Regions from separate parts of the Paenibacillus sp. sg306046 genome, predicted to be linked through region 2. Evidence: riboswitches for the same ligand, from Rfam matches in the RefSeq annotation. Region 2 holds a riboswitch; each other region holds the start of a gene.
What was found. A riboswitch is a leader RNA that binds a small molecule or an ion and turns the genes downstream of it on or off. The one in region 2 is predicted to bind cobalamin.

Region 1 (5,662 bases), on a different contig from region 2:
GGAGACATTTTTTATTCGGCTGCCTTCAAGCCCCATCAGTTCGATTGGATAACGAGGATCAACATTTGTAGCTGTAATATTCCGGATCACAATATCATGAACATACGCAATATGGTCGCTGCCAACGGCATTTGCATAAAGGAGAAGCTCGCTTTCCTTCAGTTCCTTGTCATAGTCCGGCACATATTTCATCGAAGAAGCGTCGTATTGCAGGGCAAAGAATCTGCCGTTTTCTTCATGATAGTTGGCGGGATTCAATCTGCATGGCTGCTCGAGGTCTACAATGTCCAAATAGGAATGACCGTCCACCGACACCTTGCGGGTTCTGTTATAGGAAGGCAGATAACGCTTCGCCGGATAGGACTGATACGGTTCCTTGCCCGGAAGGACCCAGTGTGTTTGATCCAGGCGTACATTAGGGGCGGCATCCTGGTCCGGTAAAAGGTTTTCCTCGGTGGAAGTTCCCGTTACCGGGAACCGCCCGCGGTCGCCTACTTTGATGAAAATCGGCGAGCTGCTGATATCGTCCAAGGTGGAGTCTTCGAACAGGATATTGCTCAGGTCCGCTCCGTCCACAGCCTCCAGGGCAAAGCCTCTGGAACGTTTAAATTGTACGCGACGAACCGTAACCCGATCATAGCCGCAGGTCGATTCCGTGCCAAGCTTGACGCGGGCAGTCGGGCCGCAGCGATCTGTTGCGATCAGCTTGTCTGTGGTAAATTTCCCGCTATAAACCGAACCCATGTCATAGCCGCAAACCAGGCAATCTTCAATCAGCACATTGGCTAACGGCATGAACTTGCCGCCGCCATACGAAGCTTTCAACACGATGGCATCATCCGTCAATGAGTTGAAGGTGGAATGAAGAATCGTTACATTTTCGCAGCAGTCCACATCAAAGGCATCCCGGTTCGTATCCACCAGAATTCGATTGACGAACATATTTTTCACACAAGTCGTAATGATTGCGAAATGGCCGCCCGCCACAATGGAAAAGTCGCACAACGCTACATTTTCACAGCGCACTAGGGCAATCGCCTTGTTCCCGAACCATTCCCCGCGATGACCGGCCTCGTTGCGCCGAATCGGGTCAAAGGGGTCTCCCCCCATCAGGACATGCTCCAATTCTCCCTTATCATTCAAAAAACTGCCGTCGAGCAGGCCGGGGCCATAGATCATAACATCATGAATATCCGCGCCGTAAATCAGACTGTTGGCAAAATAAGTATGACCGTGATCCTGCAGCCCCACATAAAGATTCACTTCAGGCTCTTCATAATTACCGCCTTCACCGACTTGAAGCTCATAAGAATTGTTTATATCTGTTTTTGCGGCATGAAGGGTGCTGCCTTCACTCAGGTATAGATTGACGCCGCTCGTCAGGCGAATCGTATACACTCTGAAATCACCCTCAGGGATCACGACAGTGCCGCCTCCAGCAGCAGCAGTTTGAATAGCGGCATGAATGGCCTTCGTATTGTCAACAGGGGATTTCTCCGTGCCTGCTCCAAAATCCCGAATATCGAATTTCCGCTCTTCCTTTAATAAATAATCACCGTTAAAAGGGCAGCCTGTAGCCTCAGATACATGAAACATAATTTCCTCCTGATTTATCTACGGAATAGGATTTGCTAGACATTGGGGTTCTTTATAATTGTAGACGTTATTCTCCATTTCGCAAGTCCAGCAAGTCGCTCAAGGAGCGGGGGCATCCTTCATGAAGTCTAGACTTCGTATTAATTTTTCCCACCCGGCATTTCTAAGGCAATAATGATATCGGACAAATAGTTCCGGACAAAAAGAAAAACCCTTGCGCCGCAAGGGTTCAGAGGATTCTTTCATTGTTAAGCGGGTGAAGGGAATCGAACCCTCGCCTCAAGCTTGGGAAGCTGGCATTCTACCATTGAACTACACCCGCACGAAAACACGAAAAGAAGTAACGTAAATGTACCATAATTCCTGTGCTAAATCAATGGGAATACGGCGGTGACGATCACCGAGGCAGGGCGTCGCGAGTACACACGTCCTGCCTGGGAAACGTTAGATCAGCCCTAGCTCCTCCTTCACCGCTTTGGTTAATTTACGACGGACAAGCTGGTAAGACTCTTCCAGCATATCGAGCACAAGCTGTTCGGATAACGTTCCGTTCAGCACCACCGTGTTCCAGTGCTTTTTGTTCAGGTGATAGCCGGGCAGCACGGTGCCGGGGTACGTTTCACGGGTCAGCCAGATGGTATCGGGATCAGCCTTGAGGCTGATGCTGGGCAGCCCGTCTGTGGAGCCAAGCAGTGCGAACATTTTGTTGCCTACAAACAGCACCGGGAGGTTGGGATCAAACGGGTAACGCAGCTGCGTGCCTGGCTTGGCCAGAGCGTGGACGGTGAGCGCTTCATGATTCATGGCAACGAACTCCTTCGTTCAGCGGGTTTACTTCTGCGTTTCTATTATAGGCTTTTCCGGTCGGACAAATAAATAGGAGAAAGAAAACGGACCGCCGATGACTCCCCCTGGCTGATGACCGCTGACGACAGAAACGGTGGACAGCGCTGAAACTAACATGCTATCATTAAGTTTGATTGTTACACGCTTGGATATAATCAAAGTCTCGCTCATATAACGTGTATAGGTTCAACAAACAGGTGCCGGAACGGGAGAGCAGCTCGCCTCCGGCTTAAAAGGGAAGCCGGTGCAAGTCCGGCGCGGTCCCGCCACTGTAAGCGACGAGCCATTCTCTGCATGATGCCACTGTCTACGGATGGGAAGGCTGGGAGATCGGCGATGACGCGCGAGTCAGGAGACCTGCCTGTTTACAAAACGCCGCCGCAGGGTACTGCGCGTCTGGCGTGCAGTCACCGGTAACCTACGAGGATAGGGAGGGTGTACGCCGAACGGGTTCCGACCTGATGGCAGCGGAGGCCGCGGGTGTCGCAAGACATTCTGCGGGCCGCCAGTCTTTCATCGGCGAATCTCCCTTTGTCGTCCAGCGTCCTTCTCTAGTGTGGAGGGCGCTTTTTTGCGTTTGCATCGGGCTTCGACGGAGTGGCTGCATGTACGGGGAAGCCGGCCGGGCCGCTAGGTGGGACGGAAGTTACATGACATCATACGCAAAGGGAGGAAGCACGGATGAGAGGAAAATTATTGGTGGTCGGATTCGGGCCAGGCAGCTTCGAGCATATGACGCAGGCTGCCAAGGATGCGATTCAGGAAAGCGACGTTATTATTGGTTATAACACGTATGTGGATTTGATTCGCGGGCTGCTGAACGGTCAGCAGATCGTGCGCACGGGCATGACGGAGGAGGTCAGCCGGGCGCAGGAGGCGGTGCGTCAGGCGGAGGCCGGCTTGACGGTTGCGGTCATTTCCAGCGGAGACGCCGGGGTGTACGGTATGGCCGGGTTGATCTACGAGGTGCTGATGGAGCGCGGGTGGCGGCGTGAAACGGGCGTGGCGGTGGAAGTTATACCGGGCATTTCGGCGATCAACTCGACGGCTTCGCTGCTCGGCGCGCCGATTATGCACGATGCTTGTACGATCAGCTTGAGCGATCATCTGACTCCTTGGGAGCTGATCATCAAGCGGGTCGAGGCAGCGGCGGCGGCGGACTTCGTCGTGGCGCTGTACAACCCGCGCAGCGGACGGCGGACTCGCCAAATTGTCGAGACGCAAAAGATGCTGCTGCGCTACCGTTCGGCCGATACGCCGGTCGGCATTGTCAAAAGCGCGTACAGGGACCGTGAGGAAGTGGTGGTGACGACGCTAGGTAACATGCTGGAGCATGATATCGGCATGCTGACGACGGTTATCATTGGCAACTCAGCGACAACGGTTTATGACGGCCTGATCATTACGCCGCGCGGCTATCAGCGCAAATATACGCTTGGCGAAGGCGCGCAGCCGCTAAAGCCGCATGAGCGTCTGCGTCCCGAGGCGGAGCCGTGGTCGCTGGAGGGACGTCAAGCGTCAACTGAGCAGGCGGATTTGAGCGGACAGGGAGCCGGAACGTCGGCGGCGAATGTAAAAGACGCCGATGCAGCCGTTGAGCACGGATTTTCAGGCTGGAAGACAAGCGAGGGCTCTCCGGCTGCAGGCGGCGGTTCGCCGCTAGCCGTGAGCACACAGCCGTCGAGCGCGGCGTCGCCGCTGGCATCTGAGACGGCATCCGCAGCTGCTGTGGCGGTGGCTGAGCCTGCGCCAGCGTCGCCATCTCCGCTGGAATTGGCGCTGGAGGCGCTGTGGCTGGTAGACTCTCATCGCGGGACGTCTGCAGGAGCTTTGAATCTGACCGAAACGGGCGCGGCTGTTGAACCGAAGCCAAGCGCCGCACCATGGCTGCAGCAGGCGGGGGTGTTCCGCCGCCAGCAAATTTTGGAATTTGCCGTCAGTCCGGGATTGGCGGAGAAAAAGCTGACCAGCAAGCAGCTGACGCTGCTCGCTGAAATCGTCGGTGAGGACGGCAGCATCGAATATACGCCGCATCATCAATGGCTGGTGCGGATCGTGACCGATGAGCCGGACGAAGCGGTGAGCCGTCTGCGTGCCGCCGGATTGCTGCTTGCTCCGATCGGCGATGTGACGCAAATCAAGGCTTGCGACTTTTGCAATATGGATAAGGCGGATTCGGTTCCTCATCTGGAGGAGCTGCAGAGCCGGATCGGCGGGATGAAGGTCGCGAAGGAGCTGCGGATCGGCTTTAACGGCTGCGGCATGGCTTGCTACGGGGCTGTGAAGGAAGATATCGGCATTGTGTACCGCCGGGAGAAGTTTGATCTGTTTCTGGGCGGTAAAACCGTGGGTAGAAACGCGCATGCTGGCATTCCGGTCGCTGAGGGCGTCGAGCCGGAGCAGCTGCTGGATACGGTGGAGCGCATCGTTCGCCGATATGCCGATGAAGGGCATCCGAACGAGCGGTTCCATAAATATTTCAACCGGGTCAAGGAGCTGGAAGGATACCGCTTCCGTGAAGTACCGGTGTTCAAAATCGAAAACGCCGTCTGCGGCGATTAAGTAGGGAGAACGAAACATGGATGCTTTGTTGTTTGTCGGTCACGGGAGCCGTGATCCCGAAGGGAATGATGAAATCCGCGAGTTTGTACGCGCGGTGGAGCAGGGGCTTGACGTGCCGATCGTCGAGACCTGCTTCCTGGAGTTTGAGCGTCCGACGATGCGCGACGGGTTTGCCGCCTGTGCCAAGCGGGGCGCTACTCGCGTAGGAGTTGTGCCGATCACGCTGCTTGCTGCAGGACATGCGAAGCTGCACATTCCGGCAGCCATCGACGAGGCAAAGGCTGCGTATCCGGACATTCAGTTCCATTATGGCCGGCCGATTGGCGTTCATGACCTGTCGCTGGATATTTTGCAGTCGCGTCTGGCCGAAGCGGGCGTTGACGGACTTGCAGATTCGCCGGATACGGCGCTGCTGCTGATTGGACGGGGCAGCAGCGATGCGGACGCGAATAGCGATTTGTTTAAAATTTCGCGGCTGCTCTGGGAACGTCTTCAGGTGAAATGGGTCGAAACGGCGTTCATCGGCGTGACGTCGCCTCGCGCTGATGAAGGCGTGGAGCGCTGTGTCCGGCTTGGCGCGAAAAAGATCGTGCTGCTGCCGTATTTCCTCTTTACGGGCGTACTGATCAAGCGGCTGGAGCAGCTGAAGGAGACGTTC
Region 2 (5,662 bases):
TGTTGCATATTTATCTCAACATCCTGATACATATTATGTGACGTGTTCATAGGCTACGTGTTATAATATAGCCAGAGACAGCGTACAATGCAAAGAGAGCCGTGCTACTAACACGACTCTCCCAGCAATAGCCGCTTTTAAAGGGCGGTAGGCTTCAATAGGTTCTACGGCGCACATAGATCGCTACCTTGACCAGGGCGGTCTATTTGCGTTTCTGGTTAGACAGTACGGGCGTTGAGGATCAAATCACGGCGATGTACGCCAAAGGTGGAAGCACGCGGGACATTCAGGATCATTTGCAGGGACTGTACGGGATTGAAGTTTCACCTGCGCTCATTTCGCCGCGGGTCACCTCGGCGTGTCAGCGCCCGTCGCTTGGTCCGCCTTCGCGAGCAGCCGCTTGAGCTGCTCCGCGCTGCGGGGCGGCGGCGCATCACCGCGCAGCGCCGCCGGCAACGCCTGCCACAGCTCAAGCAGCAGCGGCGGTTCAAGTCCGAGCGCCAGCAGCGCTTCCCGCCGGACAAACACATCGTCCGGCGTACCGGCCAGCAGACAGCGGCCCCGGTCCAGCACGACGACCCAGTCCGCCCACGTGTAGGCGAGATTCATATCATGCGTCGCCATCGCTACGGTGACGCCGCTGGCATGGACGCGCTCCAACTCGGCGAGCAGCTGGCGCTCGGACAGCCGGTCCAGGTAAGCGGTCGGCTCGTCCAGCAGCAGCAGCTCCGGCTCCAGCGCCAGCACGCCGGCGAGGGAGACGCGTTTCTTTTGCCCCAGGCTGAGCTGATGAACCGGCCGGTCGGCCAGCTCCTCCAGGCCAAGCGACGCGAGGGTGCGGACGGTCCGCTCCCGGATGTCCGGCTCGGACATGCCCGCATTACGCAGCCCATAGCCGATGTCCTCATACGGCGTATGCAAAATAAGCTGCTGCTCCGGGTCTTGAAATACGAGCCCGATTTGCTGCCGGAGCCGCTTCAGCTCGGCCGCGCGGTAGGACAGCGGCTGTCCGTGCCAGCGAACCTCGCCGGAGCCGGGACGGAGCAGGCCGATCGCGTGGAGAAAAAAAGTCGATTTGCCGGAGCCGTTATGCCCGCAGATGGCGATTTTTTTTCCGGCTGGCAGCAGCAGCTCCAGCCCGTCCAGCGCAGGCAGTGCCGCGCCGGGGTATTGATGCACGAGCTGTCTCGTTTCCAAAATATACGTCATCTTCAGAAAAGCCCCTTCCAGATCAGCCAGCCCTGCAGCGCCAGCAGCGCGGCCAGTCCAAGCGCCGCTTCCCCCAAGAGCCGACGGGGGACCGGACGGCCGCCGCCGAGCGGGGACAGCCGGATGTCCCCGGTAAAGCCGCGGGCAGCCAGCCCGTGCGACAAGCCCCGGTAGCGCTGTATCGTTTTCGCAAACAGACGGCCGACCAGCACCGCAGTATCGCGGATGCGTCCGCGGAAGCCCGTTTGACCGCCGCGCGCTTGCTGCGCCTCGTACAGCTCCTGCGCGGTATCGGCGAATAAAAAGATAAACCGGTACGTGACCAGCATCAGCTCGGTCACCAGCCGGGGGGCCCGCAGCTTGTCCATCACCTGAAACAGGCTGGAAGCCGGCGTCGTCAAAATGAGGAAGGCCAGCACCGAAAAGCAGGCCGCTGTCCGGCACAGCAAGCCTGCCGCACGCGCAAGTCCGCTGCCGGATACATACAGCTGACCGGCGGCCAGATCCAGCTCCAGCACGAGCGCAGGCAGGCTGGCCGCATAAAACAGCAGGGAGACACCGACCAGGGCGGCGTAAAATCGCAGCGGAATGCGGGCGTGGCCGACAATGCCGAACCCCATCCAGACGAACACGGCCGCTTGCACGACTGGGTGGGCGGTGTAGGACACTAAAAAAAGAACGGCTGCGAAGCCGGCCTTCCCCAAGGGGGAGACGGAGCGCAGTCTGTTCGAATACGCATACGCGTCGATCCGGCGAATCATAAATGGGCGGAGTCGGGGCGCTTGCGGTTCTTGCTGCCGCTGGCGGTAGAGTTGGAGCCGGTGGTGGAGTCGTTGGTTTTGCCATGCTGCAGCGACTTGCCGCGCAGCAAGCCGATGACGTAGCCGATCAAGCCCGCGCCGATCGCGGCCTGCAGCGCAAACAGCATGCTTTCGGTTTCGGCCGGCGGCTCGAACCAGGAGGAGAACCACGGCTCATACGACGGAGCCAGTGTGCCGATCATTTCCTCGGCTGCGCCATCGGCGCCGCCGAATTCGCCCTGGACAAAGAGCAGCGGCAGCACGGCCAGCAACACAACGGCAATCAAAATGAGCCAGTTTTGGGTGCTTCTTTTCATTGGGAGCGTCCTCCTTTCATCGCCCGCTGCAGCAGCGACAGCTCCTCGGTGCTGTGCGCCTGCAGCCAGTTCCAGATCAGCACGGTCAGCAGCCCTTCGCTGATCGCCAGCGGAACTTGCGTGATGGCGAAGATGCCGCCAAATTTGGCGAAGGAAGCAAGCATGCCTCCGCTTTCCGCCGGAAAAGCAAGCGCCAGCTGCAGGGATGTGACGACATAGGTGCTCAGATCAGCCAGCGCGGCTGCGGTGAAAATGGCCAGCTTTTGCTTGCCTGTCGCCGCCATCAGCCAGCGGTAGGCCGCATAGCCGACGAATGGACCGGCTACGGCCATCGAGAAGGCGTTGGCGCCCAGCGTCGTCACGCCGCCATGGGCGAGCAGCACCGCCTGGAACATCAGCACAATCGAGCCAAGCACGCTCATCGGCAGCGGACCAAACATGACCGAGCCAAGCCCTGTGCCTGTCGGGTGCGAGCTGCTGCCGGTGACGGACGGAATTTTCAGCGCCGAAAGCACGAACGTAAACGCTCCGGCCAAGCCGAGCATCAGCTTCAGCTCCGGAGTTTCCCGTGTAATGCGGACCAAGGCGCGCAGGCCGAGTATAAAGAAGGGAATAAAAATCGCCCACCAGAAAATCGCCCAGCCCAGAGGCAGAAAGCCTTCCATAATATGCATGGCGCTGGCGGTTTGCGGCTCATTGAGCAGCAAATACAGCGTAAAGCCTGTAATGAGAAGCAGCGTACCGGCCAGCTTCTTCCGTTTCATTGTACATCCTCCGTTTCGTTAAGGAACCTCATAAACAGGAACTGCTAAACATCGACCTTTAACTTACATAAATCGCCCATGCCAAACAAATTACCCATACAAAACACAAATAAGCCAATCCATCTCGGAGTTGGCTGCCGGTACGATAACGTCACAAATAACGATCACTGGCATGCGACCGCTGCTGTGTGGCTCGTACACCTCTCCTTTCCGCGAAGGGTAACGGGTGTGCAGAAGCTAGGTAGGTCTCCTGGCTCCCGGATCAACGCGGCCTCTCGCCTTCCCCGGATCACATATCCGAGTGGCATGCAGAGAGAACGCTTTCCGGTTACAGTGGCGGGACCGCTCGGGAGTTGCACCCGATTCCCTGTTACCCTTTGCTGCTGGCAAAGGCACCTGGCTCTGTAAAGCAAATTTACTTGAAACATATCACAATCTAGTGACTTTGTCTATCGAGTGTGTTACTATTTTTATATTTCATGTTACTTGTATAGAAAAAGGGAGTGGTACGGTCGTGAGGTTTCGTTTTCGTTCATTAGGGTTGGCCGGCTTGATTTGTGCAATCGGGTTAGCCGGATGTACGGCCAAGCCGACGCCGCAGGCGCCGGGGCAAGCGACGGAGAGCAGCTCGGCCGCGCAGCAGGAGCAATTGATGCTCGCTGTAGGGGGAGAACCGGAGACAGGCTTTGATCCGACGACAGGCTGGGGCCGGTATGGCTCGCCGCTTTTCCAGAGCACCTTGTTAAAGCGCGACCATGAGATGAAAATCGGGTATGATCTGGCAACCGGCTATGAGCTGAGTGCGGATGGTCTTGTTTGGACGGTACAGCTGCGCAAGGATGCCAAGTTTTCCGATGGGAAACCTGTAACCTCTGCCGATGTGAAATATACGTTCGAAGCCGCCGGTAAAAGCGGTTCGGCGATTGACCTCACGAACCTTGGGTCGATGGAAACGCCGGATGACTATACGATTCAATTCAAGCTCAAGGAGTCGCAATCAACCTTTGCGCAAATGCTTGTCGCCACGGGCATCGTGCCGAAGCACGCCCATGGCAAGGACTATGCGTCCAAGCCGATCGGGTCCGGCCCGTACAAGCTTGTCCAGTGGGACAAAGGGCAGCAGGTGATCGTCGAGGCAAACCCTGACTATTACGGCGCGAAGCCGTATTTTAAGAAGCTGACGTTTTTGTTTCTGAACGAGGATGCTTCCTATGCGGCGGCGAAGGCGGGCAAGGTGGATATCGCGTATATCCCTGCGGCCTTCAGCAAACAGTCGGTCAGCGGGATGCAGATGGTAGCGGCGCATTCCGTGGATAACCGGGGCATTATGCTCCCTTATGTGAAATCCGGCGGCAAAACGAAGGAGGGCTATCCGATCGGCAACGACGTGACTGCCGAGCTGTCGATCCGTCAGGCGATCAACCGGGCGCTGGACCGCAAGGCGATTGTGCAGGGCGTATTGGAAGGTCACGGGACGCCGGCTTATACGGTCAACGACGGGCTGCCGTGGTTTAACCCGGAGGCGGTTATTCCGGACGCCGATCCTGAAGGAGCGAAAAAGCTGCTGGAGGCGGACGGCTGGAAAGATGCGGACGGCGACGGCGTTCGTGAGAAGGGCGCGCTGAAGGCGCAATTCAGTCTGATTTACCCGGCGAGCGATGTCACACGCCAATCGCTGGCGATTGCGGCGGCCGATATGCTGAAGCCGATCGGCATTCAGGTGAAAGCCGAGGGTAAAAGCTGGGATGAAATTGAAAAGCAGATGCATGCCAATCCGGTCATGTTTGGCTGGGGCAGCCATGATCCGCTCGAAATGTATCATGTCTACAGCGCGAAATATAAAGGGGTTGAATATTTTAATCCGGGGTATTACAGCAATGACACGGTTGAGGCTTATATGACGCAGGCGCTGCGGGCTACGACGGAGAAGGATGCGATGGACTATTGGAAGAAGGCGCAATGGGACGGCAAAACCGGACTGAGCGCCAAGGGTGACGCGCCATGGGCATGGCTCGTTAACATCGACCATCTGTATCTGGTGAAAAACGGTCTGGATATCGGCAAGCAGCCGATTCATCCGCATGGTCACGGCTGGCCGGTTACGGATAACATCGAGCAATGGCGATGGACGAAATAACCCGCCCGGCGGACAAGCCAGAGCGCGGACAGTCGGGCGGTCGCCATGGAGCGACTGCCCGTCTGCTTGCGTACATAGGGCGCAAAGGCTGTCGGCTGGCGCTGCTGCTGGCGGCGGTCAGCGCGATTTCGTTTATGCTGGTCGAATATTCGCCGATTGATCCGATCCAGGCCTATGTGGGCGCGGACCTGCTCAAGGTCGGGCCGGAGCAGCGCGAGGCGATTGCTGTTTATTGGGGCCTGGATCGTCCGCCGCTGGAGCGTTACCTGAACTGGGTGGCGGCGCTGCTGCAGGGAGATTTCGGCGAGTCCATGATGTACCGCAAGCCGGTGCTGGAGGTCATCGGCGAGCGTTTTCTCAGCTCCAGCGCCCTGATGCTGGCGGCCTGGACGCTGTCGGGGCTGGTCGGGTTCGCCGCTGGCGCGCTGGCGGCGA
Region 3 (5,662 bases), on a different contig from region 2:
CCGCAACTGCAGGCTGACCGCTTCCAGAATTGGCTTCGGCGTGGCTGGCTTGCCTTCGGCGGCGGCGACCGCCAAGCCTTCGACTGCCAGCACAGCGGCTGCCGGCGGCGACGCCAAAGCCGCTCTCGTCTGCCGCTCTGCCGTTAAGGCTTCCAGCGGCCACGCTGCCGTTCGCGTCGGCGCTGCTCCTTGCCTCTTCTCGGCGGACGCTGCAGCACGTCCGGCCGCAGCGTCCGTCAGCTCCGCTTGCGCTTCCGGTCCAGCCGTCCGACCTGCCGCCGCCTCCAGCGCTGCCAGCACCCGGCGCCGCTTTCTTCTGCCGCCGAACAGACGCGGCATCTGCGCCGTTCGCGGCTCCAGCGCGTCTTTCAGCGTATCGCCCAAATAATTGGTGCCCAGCACCATCAGGAAAATGGTCAGCCCAGGCGCGAGAAACAGCCACGGCGCTTCCTCGATGTAAGCGCGCCCCTCATTCAGCATGGCTCCCCACTCCGGCTGCGGCGGGCGAATGCCGAGCCCGAGGAAGGACATCGAAGCGATGCTGAGAATGATACTGCCGATATCCAGCGTCACCAATACAAGCATCGGTCCCGTAATCGAGCCGAGAATATGCGTCCCGATAATTTTCCATGCCGGAATGCCGGAGGTTCTGGCTGCCTGCACGTACACGTCATTGCGCACCGATAACACGAAGCTGCGGAAAATGCGGGCAAAGGACGGCCACGAAACCGCCGCAACGGCAATCATCAGGCTGGTTAGACCCGGTCCCATCATGGAAGCGAGCGCAATCGCCAGCACAAGCTGCGGGAACGAAAACAGCACATCCATCAGCCGGGTAAGCGCCATATCGACCCAGCCGCCGAAGTAACCGGCTGCAAGCCCGATCACGAGGCTTAATGTAATAATCAGACTGACCGCCAGCAGCGACGCGCCCAGCGAAGCTTGGCCCCCGTGCATCAGTCGGGACAGCACATCCCGGCCGTAATTGTCCGTGCCGAGCCAATGCTCGCTGGACGGCGGCAGCAGCGCCTGCTTGTAATCGACCTTGAGCGGGTCGTAGTCGGAAAACCAGGCTGCGCCGACCGACATCACCGTGATCAGCACGATCACGCCCAACAGCATAATCGCCAGCGGATCGGATTTCAGCGCAAGCAGCAGACGTCCGCGAAATCGTTTATCCATGCGGTCCCCCTTGCTCCAGCCGAACCCGCGGGTCCATCCAGCGATACACAATGTCCACGATCAGATTCAGCCCAATATACACAACAGCCATCAGCAGCGCAAAGGCCTGAATGACCGGATAATCCCGCCCGGTAATCGCATCCACGACATAACGGCCGACCCCCGGCCAGGAAAATACGGTTTCAATAATGACCGTCCCGCCGATCAGCCCGCCTACGATAAGTCCAAACGAGGTCAGCACCGGCAGCAGTGCATTCGGCAGTGCATGCTTGAACAAAATGGTTCTGCGGCGCAGCCCCTTCGCTTCGGCCAGCATCATATAGCGCTGCGAAAACACCTGCAGCAGGCTCGTCCGCAGCAGCCTGGCTGTCACGGAGGACAGACCGATGCCAAGCGTCAGCGCCGGCAGCAGCAGATGCCAGGCTCCGCCCCGTCCCATCGTCGGCAGCCAGCCGAGCTTAACGGCGAACCCGTACATCAGCACCAGCCCGAGGAAAAAACTCGGCACCGACACGCCGATCAGCGCGATGACCCGCGTCACATGATCGGCCAGCTGGCGGTGGTACACCGCACCGGCGATGCCGGAAGGAATCGCGATCAGCAGCATAATCAGCAGCGCGCCGCCGGCCAGCTCCAGCGTAGCCGGGAACCGGCTCAGCAGCTCCTCCAAAATCGGCGTCCTGCTGCGGAAGGATACGCCGAGATCGCCGCGCGCGATTTTCCACAGCCAGGAGCCGTACTGGACGACAAACGGCTGATCCAGCCCAAGCTGCTTGTGCAGCGCCTCGGCATCCTTCTCCAGATCGCTCAGATTGGTGCTTGGATCAAACATCGTCAGCAAAATCGCCCGTGCCGGATCGCCCGGAATAAACCGGATCAACGCAAAGATAAGCAGCGTAATTCCAAACAGCGCAGGCACCGTCAACAGCAGCCGTATGGCCGTGTAGCGCAGCAGCTTCATTTTGTGAGGTACATGCCGGGTACGATTTTGGTTTTCAGGTTACTGTCGATCCCTTTCACCTTCGTCGTATAAGCGGCGCCCCAGCGTGTGTTGTTGAACAGATAAATAATGGGCACATCCTGCTGCACGAGCGTTTGAATCTCTTGAGCCAGCTTCACTTGCTTGCCTGCATCGAATTCGGACGTCAGCTGTTCAATCAACTTGTCCACCTCCGGATTGCTGTAGCCGCCGTAGTTGGACGCCACACCCGTATGATAATACGAATACAGCTGCCCGCCGATATCGCCGGTCGCCGTGCCGCAGGAGCAATACGTTGCGGTGTCAAAGCTGCCATCCAGCATCATCTGGTTGGACGCCGTCGTTTCGACCGGGTTCAGCACGATCTCAATGCCCACGCCTTTGAACTGCGACTGCAGCGCGACGGCCAACGGCTGGAACACCGTGTACGTGAGCATGCTGAGCTTCAGCTTCTGCCCGTCCTTGTTGGCGCGGATGCCGTCGGCGCCCTTCACCCAGCCGGCTTCGTCCAGCAGCTTTTCCGCTTGTGCGCGGTCCGTCTCGGCTCCGGTCGCAATCGCGTACGGCAGGCCAGCCGGGAAATGGCCGGTCGCCTTGGCGGCAAAGCCCCGGCTTACCCCTTCGATCAGCTCCTTGCGGTCAACCGCGAGGTTAATCGCCTGGCGAACCCGCTTGTCCTTCAGCGCAGGCACCTTCTTCATATTCAGCCACAGATTGGTCGTCTGGCCGATCGGGAAATACGTAGCGAATTTTGTGTCCTTCTCATAAGACACCCGCTGCTCAACCTCCACGTTCATATCGGCATCGGCGTCGCCGTTTTTCAAAGCAAGTAAACGCGCCTGCGCATCCGCGCCCAATCTGGCTTCGAGCCGCTGCAGCTTTGGCTTCTCGCCCCAATAGCCGGAGAACGCTTCAGAGATCAGCAGCTCGCCCGGCGTAAATTGCACAGGCTTCATAAAGCCGGTCAAATCCGCCTGCGTATTAAACTTGTCGCCCAGCCGCTCCGCTTCGGCCGTATTATGAATCGCAAAGCCATTCAGCTTGAACACAAAGTTAGGGTCAGGCTTCGGCGTTTTCATCAGCAGATGCTGGCTGTCCTTCACCGTAAATTCCACGCCGCCGATCTGCGAAGGGCCGCGTTTGTTCAGCTTCTGGTGACGCTCCAGCGCCGCCTTCACCGCCGCCGCATCCATTGCCGCACCGCTCCAAAACTTCACATTCGGCTGCAGCTCGATTTCCCACAACGTCGGCTCGACGTTTTTCCACGATTTTGCCAGCCAAGGTCGGATTGAGCCGTCGTCATTCAGCATGACCAGCGGCTCGGCGATGCCGTCGGACGTAATCCGTTGGGCATCAATATGGACCGGATCAAGCGAGCGCGGCATATTCAGCGTCACATATTTTAACACCTGCTCGGCCGCCGCCTCGGTGGAGCTTGCCCCGGATGGAGCAGGCGAAGCGCTTTCGCCGCCCGGCTTGGAGGAGCAAGCCGCCAGCAGCAGGATGATCAGTACTAGTGCGATGGATCTGGATGTTTTCCAGCTTCGTAAATCAGATGTCATGTCGAATGCCTCCCGGTTGCATTGAAGTTAGTTGCAGTTGATTGAACTTAGTCGAAGTTGATTGAAGTTAGTTGAAAGTTGAACATGGTTTTGCTGCCGTACTGCCGTTTCATCCGTATAACCTGCTGCAACGCCTCCTTAGATTTCACTGTGAACTTGCGTCTACGGCGTGAAGAGACCAAAAAAGGCATCTCTACCCGAAGAAATAAGGTAAAGATGCCCGCGTTATCGTAAGCAAACCCCGATCAAGGCCATTCATGAAGAAGTGGCCGCGTTCCCGAGGCAGGTCAACGCTTCTCTTAACACTTCCCTATCTTCCGTAGGTTAACGCAGTGTTGTCAGAACAGGCAGGTCTCCTGGCTCCGGAATTCACATCAGCAGCGGCCTTCCCGAATCCTTTCCAGGACCAGTGGCATTATCGCTGTGACTTCTCCGTTACAGTGGCGGGACCGCGTCGGCATTGCACCGAACTTCCCTTTTAAGCTCTGGCGTTTCTTACATTTGCCAAAGCACCCATTCCCACAATATGAAATTACATACTGCTCTATCATACACGAAAATCATAGATTTGCAATTGCCGGCCGCTTACATCTGGTTTAAGATTTTGGTCTGCTCGTCAAGCAGTCCGGCCGCTTCGCCGATGCTGACAAATTCGGCCACCGCCTGCTGAATCTGGCCCTGGCTGCTTACAATCGCTTCACGCAAGCTGAGCGAGCTGACATTCACCTTGCCGACCTGCTCGGATACACCCGCAATCGACGTTTCAATTTCTTGCGCGGCCGCCTGCACGTGCTCCGCCAGCTTCCGAACCTCGGTGGCTACGACTTGAAAGCCGAGTCCGTGCTCCTTCGCATGCGCAGCCTCGATAGCCGCATTGAGCGCAAGCAGATTCGTTTGCGAGGCAAACTCGCGGATCGTCAGCACGATGCGCCGGATAGAGCGAATTTTTTGCTCCAAATCGGATAACACGCTGCTGTTCAGCTCGTTATCGCTCACAACCTGATCCATCACGGCCGCTACCCGTTGACTGCGGCTTATCCCTTCCGTCGTGCGGCCAAGCAGATCCGCCGCCATCCGCTGCAGCTCGCTCGTCAGCCCGGCGGCCGTCCGCTCCCGCTCCGAGATATCTGTCGCTACCTTCAGCACGGCCACCGTTTGGCCGTTCGGGCCAAGTACCGGCATGTAGGTCGCTTCCAGCCAAATTTGCGCGCCGTTTTTGGCGACGCGGACAATTTTCTGCTGAAAGGCGACGCCTGCACGCAAGTTGCTCCAAAGCCGCTCGTAAGCCGGGCTGTTGACGAACCCCGGCAGGCAAAACTGCCGGTGCAGCTTGCCGGGCAGCTCTTCGACCTTGTAGCCCATGGCGCTGGCAAACCGTGCGTTGGCCCACAGCACCTCGCCCTGCAAATTAAATTCGATCATGGCAAGCGATTGCTCCATCGCTGCCAATACAGCCTGATTTTCCAGCACTTGCGTGCTTGTCGTTGCGCCTTGCTGCTTGTCTGACATGGCTGGCTCTCCTCATTGCGCCGCTTCTGTTGGCGGTCGGCTTTAGTTGATATGCTTGCTCTTGCATTCCTGATCAGCCGCGCAGATGACCGGCCGGCCCTGGATGCCGGCTGGCGATCAAGGATGGCAACGATCATCAAGCCGCTGCTGCGGGCTACGACTGCGTATCCGGCTGTTCATGCGACCGGAATTCCAGCAAGCCTGCCCGGGTCACCTCGTCCCGGTGAATTTCGGACAGCTCCTCCAGCAAGGTCATCCCGCGTTCGGTCAAGCGCACAAATACGCTGCGCCCATCCTCGGGATTCGGAAATCGCTGTACCAGCTCAAGCCCCTCACAGCGCTTGACCAGCTCGATGCAGGCATGCGGAGTAATTTGCAGCCGCTCGGCCAGCTCCTTGGGCGTCGCATAATCGCGCTCGGGGAAGCCCAT
Region 4 (5,662 bases), on a different contig from region 2:
CAATACCGTCAAAATCGCTGCGCTGGCCGTCGTATTCCCGATGCCCATCTCGCCTGTCGCAAACATTCGATAGCCCTGCTCAGCCAGCTCGCCGACCAGTTCGATCCCGACAGCAATCGCCGCCTCAGCTTCGGCTCTCGTCATCGCCGGACCAACGGCCATATTGGCTGTGCCTTTGCGTACCTTGCGCGACACAAGCTCCGGATGGCTCAAGTCCGCATTGACCCCGATATCGACACAAACGACATCGGCTCCGGCGTGACGCGCCAGCACATTAACCGCTGCACCGCCGTTCAGGAAATTCAATACCATCTGCGGCGTCACCTCGGCCGGGAACGCGCTGACGCCTTCCTCGCACACGCCATGATCGCCAGCCATCACAAGGACGGCCTTCCGCGACAGATCCGGGGTCAGCTCGCCCGTAATGCCTGCAAGCTGCCGAGCCGTTTCCTCCAGACGGCCCAGACTGCCGGGCGGCTTGGTCAGGCTGTCCAGCCGTGCGGCTGCCTTGTGCACAGCCTCAGCGTCCAGCGGAACAATGGCTGACGCGACTTCTTTCCAGTTCGTGCTACTCATCCTGTTTTCCCCCAGTTACTAAAATTTGCGGAACACTGCTGTCCGGATGAGCCAGCACATGCGGACGCGTCCCGTAGACACGCTCCAGCAAATCGGCCTCCAGCACCTCCTGCGGTGCGCCAATGGCCTCGACAGCTCCGCGATGCAGCAGCAGCAGCCGATCCGCATATTGCGCCGCCAAGTTCAGATCATGCAGCACGGAAATAACCGTCATGCCCCGATCCTGCTGCCAGCGGCGAACCTTGTCCATCAGCTCCACCTGGTAGCCGATATCCAGAAATGTTGTCGGCTCATCCAGCAGCAGCAATTGCGGCTCCTGCGCCATCGCCTTGCCCAATGCGACCCGCTGCCGTTCGCCGCCGCTCAGCTGCTCCACGGCCTGATCGCGCAGCGGCTCCAGCTTCAGCGAACCGATGATCTGCTCGATCAGCCCGGCCGAATCGCCTCGTTCGTCGCCGAGCCAATTTTGATAGGGATACCGCCCCATCTCGATCACTTCCTGTACCGTAAATCCGACCGGAGGAAGCGCATCCTGCTGCAGCACGGCGATCTGCCGGGCAAGCGCCTTGCGCGAATAGGCTCCAACCGGCTGACCGTTCAAGGTGATCTGACCGCCGCTGGCCGGCAATACGCCGGACAGCAGCTGCAGCAGCGTCGTCTTGCCGCTGCCGTTCGGGCCGAGAATACATAGCCATTCACCCGGCCGTACCGTAAATTGCACGCCGTCCAGCACGACTCGCGTCCCGTAGCGCTTCTGCAGACGCTCAACCGCCACCTCAATCACGGCTTCCTCCGCCCCCTTCGCACCTCTGATGGACTTCAGCTGAACCTCTTCATTGACACGAAGCCGCTCTGTCCGCCTACTCATTTCTGACCAGCTTCCCCGTCTCCGACTGCCTTTGGCTCCCCTGGTAGCTTCCCTTTTGCTCCTTGTGGCTGCCTCTGACTGGCCCAGGCTACCACGACCACTATGAACCGCCGCTTAATGCTCCGATTGCCCCGCGTGCGCCTGCCCGCTCAAGCTCCCTGATCACGTGCCAGTCGCTTGCGCCGCTTCAACAAATACGCGAAAAACGGAGCGCCCATAAATGCGGTTACGACACCAAGCGGAATTTCGGTAGGCGCCAGCAGCGTCCGGGCCAGCGTGTCGGCCAGCAGCACATAAATCGCGCCCCCGATGACGGACAGCGGCAGCAGCAAGCGGTAATCGGGGCCGACCAGCAGCCGCAGCAAATGAGGCACCAGCAGCCCGACGAAGCCCACAACTCCGGCCACCGACACCGCAGCCGCCGTAATTAACGTCGAAGCTACCAGCACCACCAGCTTCGTCCGCTCCACCGGCACCCCCAGATGGGCGGCCTGCCGTTCACCGAGCGCAAACAAATTCATCGCCCGGCCATAGCCGAGCAGCAGCAGCAGCCCCGCCGCCAAATACGGGAGCAGCAGCAGCGAATATGACCAGCCGCGCAACGCGAGACTACCCATCAGCCAAAAAATAATTTCATTAATCACCTGCTTGGACATCGACACCATCAAGGACACGATCGCCGATAAAAACGCCTGCAGCACCACACCCGATAAAATAACCGTCTCGATCTTCAGCTTCCCGTCCGTCCGGGCCAGCAGCAGCACGAGCAGCAGCGACACAGCGCCTGTGCAGAAGGCAACCGCAGGCACGCTCCATTCGCCCAGCGCATATTGCAGTCCAAATAAAATAAGAAAGGAAGCGCCGACGGACGCTCCCGAGGACACGCCCAGCGTGTACGGATCAGCCAGCGGATTGCGCAGCACGCCCTGGAAGGCCGCGCCGGCCAGCCCAAGCGCCGCCCCCACCAGCATACCGAGCACAATCCGGGGCAGCCGCACCTTCCAGACGATCTGCTCCGAGGAAGCCGGCCAAGCCGCTTCAACCCGCCCGTCCATGCCTGGGAAGTGATGAAGCAGAATGCTCCAGACATGAACAAACGGCACCCGGACCGAGCCAACCGACAACGCGATCGTAACGACAAGCAGCAGCAGTCCAAGCGCAGCCAGCCCCCAGCCGATCAGCTTTTTTTTCATTTACTTCACCAATTCAGGATAAATGCCCTTGGCAATTTCCTTCAAGCCCTCCGTAATTCGCGGACCGGGACGAACTGTCGTATCCTTATCCACGCCGGCCAGCCTGCCGTCCTTCACGGCGTCGATTTTCTCCCAGCCGCTGCGCTCGCGAATAAGCTGATCCAGCGTTTTTTTCGAGCTGTCATCAATCAGATTACGCGGGTAAAGAATGACCTTCGGATTTTCGGCGATAACCTTCTCCTCGCTCAGCTTGACATACCCTTTCTCCGACGCATACACATTGATGCCGCCCGCGATGTCGATCAGCTCGCTCAGAAATTCGCCGGAACCAACCGTCCAGCCTGGAGAAAATTCGATCAGCACCTTCTTTTTTTCCTCCGGGTTCAGCCCCTTCACCGCGTCAACGACCTGCTGCCGGTCCGCCTTCATCTGATCGACCAGCTTTTGCGCCTCCGCCTGACGGTCGAAAATTTGCCCCATCAGCAGCAAATTGTTCATCACATCATCAACCGTCTTCGGCTGCACCTGGAACAAATTGACCTTCAGCTCCCGCAGCTTCTCCACGGTCGGCAGCTTCATCGACACCCCGGTCAGCGTCAGGTCCGCACCCGCGCCGATCAAGGCTTCTTCATTGGGCTTCGTGATGCTGCCAAGCTTGGGCTTGCTCTTCGCTTCAGCCGGATAATCGCAATAATCGGATACCCCGACTACCTTGCTGCCCAGGCCAAGCGCAAACAGCATCTCCGTCTCGCTCGGCGAAGTGGACGCAATCCGCTCCGGAGCCTTCTCAAACACAAACTCCTTGCCCGTCGCATCCGTCACCTTGAGCGGGTAAGCGGTTCGCTTCGTCTGCGCTGCGCCTTGCTGCGCGCCACTTTCCGCTTTGGGCGGATCGACCAATACGCCGGGGTTGGGCGCATTGGTCGGCGGAGCCTTGTCTCCGCAAGCGGCAAGCGTTGCCGCGAGCGCCAAGCCCAGCACAGCGTTCAGCAGCTTGCGGCTTCTTTTTTTCAACAGATGATCCATCCTTATTCTCACTCCTACCTTGTGCATTTCGTTAAGCTGATCCCACCCTGGCATGCCCCCGTTTACAACAAAAGCCAGACAAAAAAACCTCTGCCTGCGGACCAAAGTCCAGAGCAGAGGACAGACTTCTACGCGCCGGTCCGTCTTCGGGCATCCTTTACCCGCCGACCAACCAGTCACCGCCTTGTCACTGCCGCTCCCTTTCCTCGAAAGGAACTAGCCGTACCGGCGGCGGGCAGGTCTCCTGACTTACGGACTCCTTGCCGGCTCCCCGCCTTCCCATCGTCGCTGGCCGCGCCGACAGTGGCATGTGGGGAGCTTATCGTCCGATTACAGTGGCGGGACCGCGCCGGATTTTAACCGGCTTCCCTTTTAACCCGAAGACTTCTCCGTTGCCGTGTCGTCTCCGGGCACCCGTGCCGTATTTCATGTCATACCATTTGTTTATAGCCGTCAGCCAAGCCTTCGCAAGCTCTTGTCGCATTACGTCGGTCCGAGCCGATCCGCTACTTCTGGGCAATGTGCTTCATCACCAGCTTGGCCTTCTCAATATCCTTCGCATTCTGCGGAATAAACGCATACAAATCCTTGCCATTCAGCTTCAGCTCCGTAAACCACTTCGTCTGTTCCAGCGGAATGCCATACAGATGCTTTTCCAGCTTGGGAGCAGGCTTGTCCGCCGCCTTCGAAGACTTGCTGTCCCGATCCTCGATCGGAACCTCCAGCACTCCGTCCGGGAAGTCCGCCGCGCTCGCCAGCTCATCCAGCGGCACGAAGCCTCCCTGCATCCCCAGACCCTTGAATTGCTCGCCTGGAACGACAATGATCCCGTTTTCCCCAGCAGCAATTTCAACGATTAATTTTTCCATTGAAAACATCGGCGATGCCGAAATCGACACGGTTGGCGTTTCCCCTACATTGGCAACAAGCGCCGTTTGCAGCTTCTCCGCCACTTCGCCCGGAATTCCGGTTTTCGAGATCATAAACATCGGCACATCCGCCTTCGGTCCGCCGCAGCCCGCGAGCACCAGCAGCAAGCCTATACAGAGCAGCCAGCATCCTTTCCTCAAGACCCGTTCCCTCCATCCGACAAGTTTGTCAGCTAAGTATGCAATCCGCTTAACCTTCTCATCGACCTATCTTACCATATCGGATTCCTTCGGATCAAAATTATTTCGGCAGAAAGCGCTTGAGCGGTCTGAACTGAAAAAAAGAATAAGCACGCCTATTTTGGATAGGATGCTTATTCCTTTAAAGCGACCGACCGATTGCTTGCTGTCACTAGCCGAAGGCTGTCCGGCAAAAGCTCTGCAGCGAGCTTTCATGTTCACGCTGTGTTTTCCCTCGCGACGCCCTGCTTGTTTTTCTCCAGCAGCCATACCACCCCCCATAACGCCAGACTCGCTATAACCGCCACGATCGCTGATCCACCCGCATGCAGCAGCAAAATCGGAGCCCACAATATACCGAGCGTGCGATGCGCCACCCGCATCCATTTGTTGCGAATTTTGTTCAGGAACAGACCGTACCCGGCGAGCGTCAGCAGAATCACAAATCCGGCCAGGCCGGAATAAATATCACGGCTCCCCGGCTTCGCAATGAGAAAATAAACGCCATGAGCTGCAACGGCCAGCAGCGTCAGCCAGCCCAGCAGCTTATGAGCCGCGTACAGCAGCTTCCCCGCTTTTCGCACCAGCAGCGACGGAGATTTCAGCTTTTTCTTGAACCAGAACCAGGAGAAGCTGACCGCGCCCAAGCCTACAGCAACCGTGCCTATGTTTTTGAACCACGCCTGGATACCTCCTGGTCCCGCTTCGCCGCCTGTCGGCGGGCGCATACCGCCTCCACCGCCTCCAGCCCCGCCACCTTCAGGCGGTCGCATACCGCCCATGCCGCCGCCGCCCGGAGGCGCCGACATGAAGTAAACGTACACGACTAGCGCGATCGCTGCCGCAACCGCCACAATGGCCGGAATCCATACCTTCTTGTTAGACTTCAT

Region 1: linked by a shared signal. The riboswitch ahead of cobJ (precorrin-3B C(17)-methyltransferase) and the one ahead of AC6ROY_RS13760 (energy-coupling factor ABC transporter permease) in region 2 are both predicted to bind cobalamin.
Region 3: linked by a shared signal. The riboswitch ahead of AC6ROY_RS20950 (ABC transporter substrate-binding protein) and the one ahead of AC6ROY_RS13760 (energy-coupling factor ABC transporter permease) in region 2 are both predicted to bind cobalamin.
Region 4: linked by a shared signal. The riboswitch ahead of AC6ROY_RS01650 (ABC transporter substrate-binding protein) and the one ahead of AC6ROY_RS13760 (energy-coupling factor ABC transporter permease) in region 2 are both predicted to bind cobalamin.

What each region holds. Positions count from the first base shown of each region.
Region 1 is NZ_JCAMRT010000001.1:435,093-440,754, reverse strand. Features, by position in the region: gene AC6ROY_RS01875 (glycoside hydrolase family 28 protein) at 1-1,596, opposite strand, end outside; tRNA gene AC6ROY_RS01870 (tRNA-Gly) at 1,848-1,918, opposite strand; gene AC6ROY_RS01865 (MmcQ/YjbR family DNA-binding protein) at 2,041-2,400, opposite strand; cobalamin riboswitch at 2,621-2,821, shown strand; gene cobJ (precorrin-3B C(17)-methyltransferase) at 3,124-5,004, shown strand; gene AC6ROY_RS01855 (sirohydrochlorin chelatase) at 5,021-5,662, shown strand, end outside.
Region 2 is NZ_JCAMRT010000012.1:19,602-25,263, forward strand. Features, by position in the region: partial or broken gene AC6ROY_RS13740 (transposase) at 228-341, shown strand; gene AC6ROY_RS13745 (energy-coupling factor ABC transporter ATP-binding protein) at 349-1,209, opposite strand; gene cbiQ (cobalt ECF transporter T component CbiQ) at 1,212-1,970, opposite strand; partial or broken gene AC6ROY_RS13755 (energy-coupling factor ABC transporter substrate-binding protein) at 2,048-2,326, opposite strand; gene AC6ROY_RS13760 (energy-coupling factor ABC transporter permease) at 2,323-3,090, opposite strand; cobalamin riboswitch at 3,314-3,505, opposite strand; gene AC6ROY_RS13765 (ABC transporter substrate-binding protein) at 3,605-5,227, shown strand; gene AC6ROY_RS13770 (ABC transporter permease) at 5,209-5,662, shown strand, end outside.
Region 3 is NZ_JCAMRT010000024.1:30,968-36,629, reverse strand. Features, by position in the region: gene nikC (nickel transporter permease) at 1-1,182, opposite strand, end outside; gene nikB (nickel ABC transporter permease) at 1,175-2,143, opposite strand; gene AC6ROY_RS20950 (ABC transporter substrate-binding protein) at 2,140-3,723, opposite strand; cobalamin riboswitch at 4,053-4,255, opposite strand; gene AC6ROY_RS20945 (methyl-accepting chemotaxis protein) at 4,309-5,232, opposite strand; gene AC6ROY_RS20940 (MarR family winged helix-turn-helix transcriptional regulator) at 5,387-5,662, opposite strand, start outside.
Region 4 is NZ_JCAMRT010000001.1:390,023-395,684, forward strand. Features, by position in the region: gene cobT (nicotinate-nucleotide--dimethylbenzimidazole phosphoribosyltransferase) at 1-576, opposite strand, end outside; gene AC6ROY_RS01640 (ABC transporter ATP-binding protein) at 569-1,360, opposite strand; gene AC6ROY_RS01645 (FecCD family ABC transporter permease) at 1,594-2,637, opposite strand; gene AC6ROY_RS01650 (ABC transporter substrate-binding protein) at 2,638-3,663, opposite strand; cobalamin riboswitch at 3,881-4,096, opposite strand; gene AC6ROY_RS01655 (hypothetical protein) at 4,170-4,733, opposite strand; gene AC6ROY_RS01660 (hypothetical protein) at 4,991-5,662, opposite strand.